Regions from separate parts of the Nesterenkonia suensis genome, predicted to be linked through region 2. Evidence: predicted binding sites of a transcription regulator. Region 2 holds the regulator's gene; the other holds the start of a gene.
What was found. Region 2 encodes LexA, which represses DNA repair genes until DNA is damaged. Its sites were predicted from a motif close to TCGAACANNTGTTCGA; they were not measured.
Positions count from the first base shown of each region.

Region 1: uvrA (excinuclease ABC subunit UvrA) is a predicted target of LexA. The motif match lies at 2,754-2,769, and genes of this name have one in related genera.

Region 1 is NZ_BAAGRN010000001.1:961,641-966,143, forward strand. It holds gene ACYVKI_RS04155 (DEAD/DEAH box helicase) at 1-1,204, opposite strand, end outside; gene ACYVKI_RS04160 (MBL fold metallo-hydrolase) at 1,204-1,866, opposite strand; gene ACYVKI_RS04165 (HAD hydrolase-like protein) at 1,877-2,710, opposite strand; gene uvrA (excinuclease ABC subunit UvrA) at 2,921-4,503, shown strand, end outside.
Region 2 is NZ_BAAGRN010000001.1:742,723-747,225, reverse strand. It holds gene ACYVKI_RS03180 (histidinol-phosphate transaminase) at 60-1,208, opposite strand; gene ACYVKI_RS03175 (LysM peptidoglycan-binding domain-containing protein) at 1,320-1,727, opposite strand; gene lexA (transcriptional repressor LexA) at 2,025-2,813, shown strand; gene ACYVKI_RS03165 (ATP-dependent DNA helicase) at 2,874-4,503, opposite strand, start outside.

The DNA.
Region 1 (4,503 bases), 220 kb from region 2:
CTCCGTGCTTGGCGCGGGCCTTGCTGAGCGCCTGCAGGTTCTCGATCACATGCTCCGGAGCCTGGACCACCACACGCCCCTCGGTGTCGAAGCCGGCACGGCCGGCCCGTCCGGCGATCTGGTGGAACTCGCGGGCGTTGAGCTGGCGGGTGCGTTCGCCGTCATATTTGCTCAACGCCGTGAGCAGCACGGTGCGGATGGGCACGTTGATCCCCACACCGAGGGTGTCCGTGCCGCAGATGACCTTCAGCAGGCCCTCCTGGGCGAGCTGCTCCACCATGCGCCGGTACTTGGGCAGCATGCCGGCGTGGTGCACGCCGATCCCGGAGCGCAGCAGGCGGTTCAAAACCTTGCCGTAGCCCTTGGCGAACCGGAAGGTCTCCAGCCGCTGCCGGATGAGCTCGCGGTCCTCCTTGCCGACCACGTTCAGCGAGGCCAGCCCGGCGGCGCGCTCGGCCGCTTCACGCTGGGAGAAGTGCACCACGTAGACCGGAGCCTGGTGGCCGCCGACCAGCTCCTCGAGCTTGTGCTGCAGCGGGGTCGTCGAGTACTCGAAGTGCAGCGGGACCGGACGGTGGGCGGAGGAGACCGTGACGACGTCGCGACCTGTCCGCTCCGCGATGCGCCGCTCGAACCGGCTGGTGTCGCCGAGGGTGGCGGACATCAGCAGGAACTGCGCCCGTGGAAGCTCCAACAGGGGGACCTGCCAGGCCCACCCCCGCTGCGGGTCGGCGTAGAAGTGGAACTCGTCCATGACGACCGGGCCGACATCGGCCTCGGCGCCGTCGCGCAGAGCCTCGTTCGCAAGGATCTCCGCCGTGCAGCAGATGATCGGGGCCTGCGCGTTGACCGCAGAGTCACCGGTGACCATGCCGACGTTCTCCGCGCCGAAGATCTCCACCAGGGAGAAGAACTTCTCCGAGACCAAGGCCTTGATGGGGGCGGTGTAGACACTGCGCTCCCCACGGCACAGCGCGAAGAAGTGCGCGGCGGTGGCCACCAGGGATTTGCCCGAGCCGGTGGGCGTGGCCATGATGACGTGCCGCCCGTCGGCCAGTTCCAGGACGGCGTCCTCCTGGGCGGGATAGAGCGTGAGGCCACGTTGCGCGGTCCACTGCGTGAAGGCCTCGACGAGGCGTTCGGGATCCGGTGCGCCCCCTTCGGCGGAGGAAGGGCGCAGGGTGTCGAGTCGGGGAGCCGCCACTACCAGCCGCGCTCCCGCCACTGGGCGAGCTGCGGACGTTCCGCCCCCAGAGTGGTCGGATCACCGTGACCGGGATGGATGACGGTGTCGTCGGGGAAGGCGGCGAAGAGTCTCGTCTCGACATCGTCGATCAGGGCGCTGAAGTCGTCGTCGGTCCAGGTCTTTCCCACGCCCCCGGGGAACAGCGAGTCGCCGGTGAAGACATGGGTCGGTCCGTCCTCGACGGGGTAGACGAAGGCCACTGAGCCAGGGGTGTGTCCCCGCAGCTGGATGACGTCCAGCCCGATGCCGTCGTACTGGACCAGGTCGCCGTGGGCCAGTGTGCGGTCGATCCGCACGCCTTCGGCATCGGCGATCGCGGCGGCGTCGTCCTCGCCGGCGGCAGTCTCCACGCCCTGGGCCAGGACGGCCAGCGCGCGGATGTGGTCCCAGTGGCGGTGAGTGGTGAGCACGGCGCGCAGCTGCGGGGCACACGGCGTGTCCGCGGCCGCCTCGGCGAGCATCCCGCGGATCGCCTCGGCGTCGTCGGCGGCATCGATGAGCACCTGGACCCCCGACTTCTTCGCCGTGAGCAGGTAGACGTTGTTGCTCATCTCGGAGACCGCGATGCGACGGACGGTGATCGCCGGAAGGTCGTGGATCAGTGAGCTGTCGGTGGCCATGGATGACAGTCTATGGTCTGCTGTCGGTCAGATGCCATGGCGTCGTCGAGCGGTGGGAGCGCACTGTCTCCAGCAGCCCGGCCAGCGCGGCGCGGAGCCCCTCGGCGTCGTCGACGACGGCATCGCTCCCAGCGGCCTCCAGTTCGCCCGCGGGCGCGCAGCCCCAGCTGACCCCGACACACGGCATCCCGTGGGCGTGGGCGCCTTCGACGTCGAAGCGTCGGTCACCGACCATCACCGCCGGCGCCTGGCCGGGGGCGAGTCCCAGCGACTCCAGCGCGGCCGCGAGGATGGGGCCCTTCCCGGCGTGGGGGACGGACTCGTCCGCCGAGGAGCCGGCCACCGCATCGAAGGCCGCGGTGAGCCCCTGGACCTCCAGAAGCCGCTCCGCCAGCGGCTGGGGCTTGGAGGTGGCCACTGCGAGGGTCGCTCCGGCGGCGCGCAGTGCGGCGAGCAGGTCGCGGACTCCGGGGTAGACGGTGGAGGCCGCCATGCCATGGGCGAGGTAGCCTCGCCGATAGTGCTCCACGACGTCGGGCACCAGCTCCTCGCGCATCCCGGGCAGCGCGAGGAGACTCGCGGCCAGCGGCGGGCCGACCATCGCCTGCAGAGTCGCGGAATCCGGGACCGGGACCTGGTGGGCGTCGAGAGCAGCGGCGATTCCTCCGGTGATGGACCCGGCAGGGTCCACCAGGGTGCCGTCCAGGTCGAAGAGCACCACTGCGTCGGAGAAGCCCCCCGTGAGATTCTCGGTGAAGTTTTCGGTGAGATTCTCGGTGAGATTTTCGGTGAAGTTCTCGGTGAAGTTCTCGGCGGAGCCGGGCACGGGTGTGGGATCGTCCATGCCTCCATCCTGCCAGCAGCCGGCGTTCCGCGGAGGCGGTGTGTCGAATGTTTGTTCGATCGGCGTCGCGGGCATACACTGGTGCGCGTGTCTGAGCGAGTTGTCGAGGTCGGCGGTCCAGTGATCCAGTCTGAGGGTGACGAGGACCGCCCTGGTCAGCGCCGGGGAGCTGGTGCCAACGGCGTCGTCGGGCGTGCCGAGGCGGATCGGATCGTGGTCCAGGGCGCCAGAGAGCACAACCTCCACGACGTCGGCGTGGAGCTGCCCCGCAACGCCTTCATCGTCTTCACCGGCCTCTCCGGCTCCGGGAAGTCCTCGCTGGCGTTCGACACCATCTTCGCCGAGGGCCAGCGCCGGTACGTCGAGTCGCTCTCGGCCTATGCGCGCATGTTCTTGGGGCGGGTCGACAAGCCCGACGTCGACTTCATCGAAGGGTTGTCCCCGGCCGTCTCCATCGATCAGAAGTCCACCTCGCGGAACCCTCGGTCCACAGTGGGCACGGTCACCGAGATCCATGACTACCTCCGGCTCCTCTGGGCCCGCATCGGGGTGCCCCACTGTCCGGTCTGCGGCGAGAAGATCGACCGGCAGACGCCGCAGCAGATCGTGGACCAGATCCTGGACCTGCCGAAGAGGGCCCGGTTCCAGGTTCTGGCGCCGGTGGTGCGCGGTCGCAAGGGGGAGTTCAAGGACCTCTTCCGGGAGCTCGCGGGGCAGGGGTTCGCGCGGGCCACCGTCGACGGTGAGCCGGCCCAGCTCAATGACCCGCCGGTGCTGGAGAAGCAGATCAAGCACCACATCGATGTCGTGATCGACCGCCTCGTCATCCGCGAGGGCATGCGCCAGCGGCTCACCGACTCCATCGAGACCGCGCTGCGCCTGGCCGAGGGACGGGTCGTGGTCGATCTCGTCGACCTCGCCGACGACGGCAGCGCCGAGAACCCCGACCGCGTCCCGGACGGACTCACCGGCCCGAAGCACCGCAGCTTCTCGGAGAATCTGGCCTGCCCCAACGAGCATCCCCTGGCGATCGATGAGATCGAGCCGCGCTCCTTCTCGTTCAACTCGCCCTTCGGCGCCTGCCAGACCTGTTCCGGCATCGGTTCCCGCCTGGAGGTGGATGAGGAGCTGGTCATCCCTGATGACACCCTGTCCCTGCAGGACGGGGCCATCGCTCCGTGGAACCGCGGCAAGGCCTCCAGCGAGTATTGGATGCGTCTGATCCGAGCCCTGGCCGAGGACCTGGACTTCTCGCTGACCACGCCGTGGCGCGATCTGCCGAAGAAGGCACGCAAGGCGCTGCTCCACGGGCGCCATCACAAGGTGGTCGTCCAGTACCGCAATCGCTTCGGGCGTGAACGGAAGTACTCCACGGGATTCGAAGGGGTCCTGTCGTATCTCCATCGCAAGTATGAGGAGACCGAGTCCGACAACGCCCGGGACCACTATGAGCAGTATATGCGCCAGATCCCCTGCCCGGACTGCGACGGGCAGCGGCTGAACCCCGCCTCGCTCTCCGTGCTCATCGAAGGTCGCTCCATCGCGGAGGTCTCCCGCCGGCCGCTGGACGAGATCGTCGAGTTCTTCTCCACGCTGAGCCTCTCCGCCCGGGACGCCACGATCGCTGAACAGGTCCTCAAGGAGATCCTCGCCCGGCTGAACTTCCTGCTCGACGTCGGCTTGGGCTACCTGAACCTGGAGCGCGCCGCCGGCACGCTCTCCGGCGGGGAAGCCCAGCGCATCCGGCTGGCCACGCAGATCGGCTCCGGACTCGTGGGTGTGCTGTATGTGCT
Region 2 (4,503 bases):
CGGCGTCGGCGGCGGTCTCAGCCGCTGGACAGAGGTGCGGCCGTCACCGGTCCGCCGAGTCAGCGGCCCAGGTGTCGTCCCAGGGCCTCGAGGAATGCGGTGGTCTCCTCCTCGGTGCCGGCGGTCACCCGCAGGTGGCCGGGGATCCCGATGTCTCGGATGAGCACTCCGGTGTCGAGCAGATGCTGCCAGGCCGCCTTCTCGTCCTGCAGACCGCCGAAGAAGACGAAGTTCGCGTCGGACGGCGCGGGAGTGAGGCCGAACGCGGTGAGGGCCTCCACGATGCGGTCCCGCTGACCCTTGATGCGCTCCACATTGGCCATCAGCGTCTCGCTGTGATCCAGTGCGGCCTCCGCAGTCGCCTGAGTGACCGCGGAGAGGTGATACGGCAGCCGCACCAGACGCAGCGCATCGGTCACCTCCTCGGCGGCGGCCAGGTAGCCCAGCCGTCCGCCGGCCAACGCGAACGCCTTGCTCATGGTCCGCGAGACGATCAGCCGCTCCCGCCCGTCCAGCAGCTCCAGCGCCGACGGGGTGCCGTTCTGCCGGAACTCCCCGTAGGCCTCATCGACGACGACCATGGTGTCCCCTTCGAGGGCCGCCTCATAGGCGGCCTCGACGACGTCGAGACCCAGCGCAGTGCCGGTGGGGTTGTTCGGGGAGCAGAGGATCACCACATCGGGACGGTGGGTGCGGATCTGACCGGCCACGTCCTCGGGGCTCTGCGTGAAGTCCTCCGCCCGGGTGCCGGCGATGTACTCGCTGTAGGTCCCGCGGGCATAGAGGGGATACATCGAATAGGTCGGCGGGAACGCCATCACGGAACGCCCTGGACCGGCGAAGGCCTGCAGGATGTGCTGCATGATCTCATTCGACCCGTTGGCGGCCCAGATGTTCTCGGCGCTGAGCCCGTGCCCCAGGTAGTCGGCGAGCTTCTCCCGCAGCCGGGTGAACTCGCGGTCCGGATACCGGTTCAGGGACTGCGCGGCGGCGCGGACCTCTGCGGTGATCGCATCCACGACGTCGGCGGGCACGCCATAGGTGGTCTCGTTGACGTTGAGCATCGCCGACACGGTCAACTGAGGCGCCCCATAGGGTTCCTGCCCCCGCAACTCGTCACGCAGCGGAAGCCGCGCCAGGCGTTCGGATCGGCTGGGGGTCGCCGTCGACGGCGTCGCGCCGCCTGCCCCGTTCTGCTGAGAAGTCACTCGGCCATCCTACTCGCGGCGCTGGGACCCGAGTCAGCATCTTCCGCGATCTTGACGTCTCGCGTCATGGTGGATCGCCCTCTCTGCGCGTCCGCTCCGGGATGCTGGTGGTCAGTCCACCACCGGGACATCGAGAGTCTGCCCCGGGTGCAGCTCCGAGGAGGAGAGATCGTTCAGTTCGGCGATCCGCGTGATCAGCACCTGGATGTCCTCTTCGGAGTCCACACGGGACGCCACGCTCCACAGCGTGTCCCCGGGGGTGACGGTCACCTCGATCGCCTCGACCCCGAGGGCCTCCTGGCCGGAGGCCTGAGCCAGGTTCGTGAAGCTGCCCACCAGCAGGGCGAGGCCGACCAAGGCTGCCGCCAGCAGCACCAGTGCCGGCAGCCCGACGAACAGCAGCCGCCCCCGGCGGGTCAGCGTCACTGTCGTGCCCTGCCCGGCAGGCGCGGAGTGCCCGGCGTCGCCAGGAGACGCAGTGGACCGACTGCTGGTGAAGGAGGCGTGCGAGGGACGCATGGGAAAAGACCTCTCTCGTGCTGGCTGCCGAATCGAAGACTGTTCGAATCTGTGTTCTATTTCTAGCACACTCGTTCGACATGAGGCCAGACATGCGCTCGAATATGCTGGCTTGGCAACCTGTGGTCCCGTAGCCTGAAGCACATGTTCGAACCCAGTTTCGGATGCGATGTTCGATCGGGTCTCCATGCCTCAGAGTCCATCAGGATCCTCTGACATGGACAGTCCCGCATCGGGTGTCTCAGAGCCGAGCCAGGCGGCGGACAAGTCCAGACCCTGCACAGAGAGGCGTGAGTGATGGCCGTGGAGAAGCGACCAGCCGAGGAGACCGGAGCCGCCCAGCGGACGCAGGAGGAGGCTCCCCGCCTGACGGATCGGCAGCGCAGCATCGTCGATGTGATCCAGCAGTCCCTGGCCGAGCGCAGCTACCCGCCGTCGATGCGCGAGATCGGCGACGCCTGCGGACTCGCCTCGCTGTCCTCGGTGACTCACCAGCTGGCTCGCCTGCAGCAGATGGGCTATCTGCGCCGTGTGCCGGGCAAGCCTCGTGCCATGGAGGTCATCCGGGACTCAGCAGGCCGCCTGCTGGCCCCGGACTCCGAGGTGGCGCCGGAGCAGGCCGCCGCACGCTCGGACGAGACGACGGCGCGCCCCCAGGGGGCCGACAGCGCCGTGGTGGATCTGGATGCCTACCGAGAGCAGAACGACAGCCGCACCACCGACATCCCGGTGGTCGGACGCATCGCGGCCGGCGGCCCCATCCTGGCCGAGCAGCATGTGGAGGACGTCATGCCGCTGCCGCGTCAGCTCACCGGCGAAGGCGAGCTGTTCATGCTCCAGGTCCGGGGAGACTCGATGATCGAGGCCGGAATCTTCGAGGACGACTGGGTCGTGGTCCGTCGGCAGCAGACCGCGGAGAACGGGGACATCGTCGCCGCGCTGCTCGACGACGAGGCGACGGTGAAGACCCTTCGCCGACGGGACGGTCACCAGTGGCTGCTGCCGCAGAACCGCAGCTACGAACCGATTCTGGGGGACGAGGCCACCATCATGGGCAAGGTCGTCACGGTGCTGCGCAGCCTCTGACCCGCACGCAGCTCTCAGCGCCGGACATCACGGACGTCACGACCTGGAGCGGGTGGCGACTCACCTGTCTCCGGTGTGCTGATCCGCCAGTCGGCGCAGGGCCCCGCGCGCGATGTCGCCGCTGACCGTCGGCCAGAAGTCCGGCATCGACTTCTTCAGGAACCCTCCGTAGCGGGCGGTCGCCAGCCGGGAGTCCAGAATGGCCAGCACTCCCCTGTCGTCGGCGCTGCGGATCAGCCGTCCCGCCCCCTGGGCCAGTCGCGTCGCCGCATGGGTCGCCGCCACCTGCATGAAGCCGTTGCCGCCGTTGCGCGCCACCTCCTGGGTGCGTGCGCTCATCAGCGGATCATCGGGACGGGGGAAGGGGATCCTGTCGATGGCCACCATCCGGCATGACCGGCCGGGGACGTCGACGCCCTGCCACAGGCTCATCGTGCCGAACAGGCAGGACTCCTCGTCCTCGGCGAACTCGCGCACCAGAGCGGACATCGTCGCGTCACCCTGGCACAGGATCGGCACATCCAACCGACCACGCAGGTCCTCCGCGGCCTCCTCGGCGGCGCGCCGTGAGGAGAACAGGGCCAATGTGGCCCCCCGTGAGGCCTCGATGAGCTCAGCCAGCTCGTCACGCTGCTGCTCGGCGGTCTTCAGCGACGGCGCGGGCAGATGCTTCGCCACGTAGAGCACCCCCTGCTTCGGGTACTCGAAGGGGCTGCCGACGTCGACGGCGTCCCAGGAGGGGGCCTTCTCCCCGCCCAGTCCGAGCGCTCCGGCCACCGGCTCGAAGCTGTCTCCGATCGTCAGCGTCGCCGAGGTCAGCACCACCGTCCTGTCGCCGAACAGCCCGTCCCGCAGCCGACCCGCCACCGAGGTGGGCGCCACATGCAGGATCGGGGGTTCGGTGATGTCGGCCTCCCGGTAGCCGACGCCAGGGGTGAAGCTGCCGGGACGGGTGAGCCAGATGACGTCAGGTGTCTCCGCGGACTGCAGCATCCGCTCCGCAGTCTCCTGGACCGCCTGCACTCGGGCCCGGGCGGTGGCGCGCCCGGTGTCCCCCTCGGACTCACCGGATGGCTTGCTGTCCGACAGGGCGGTGCGGGCCGCATTGCGGGTGATCTCCAGAGCCTGGGTCTGCTGCGGGTCCGGCCCCCGGGTGAGCAGCCCGGACTCCTTCGCATGGAAGGCCGCGTCGACCGCGATGGCGGCCGCCTGCAGGTCCTCGCCGCTGAGGCTCGTGTGGCGGCGCAGCGAGCTGGCCGCCGTCTGAATCATCTGCACTGACAGCTGGGCCGTCACCGCCGAAGTCACGCGGTCGGCCAGCTCGTGGGCCTCATCGATGATGACCGCGTCGTGCTCAGGCAGCACCTGCAGACCTTCGAAGGCATCGATGGCCAGCATCGCGTGGTTGGTGACCACCAGGTCAGCGTCCTGTGCCCGCTCACGGGCCAGCTCGGAGAAGCATTCGGTGGCCATCGGACACTTCCGCGGTCCGATGCAGTCCACGGCGTTGACCGAGACCTGACGCCACGCTCGGTCCGAGACGCCCTCCGGCAGGTCGTCCCGATCACCGGTCTCGGTCTCTTCGGCCCACTCCCGCAGCCGGACGATCTCCCGGCCGAGCCGGGAGCCCGGTTCCGGTGCGGACTCCCCTACAGGCTCCTCACCGAAGGAGAACAGCGCCTGCTCCTCA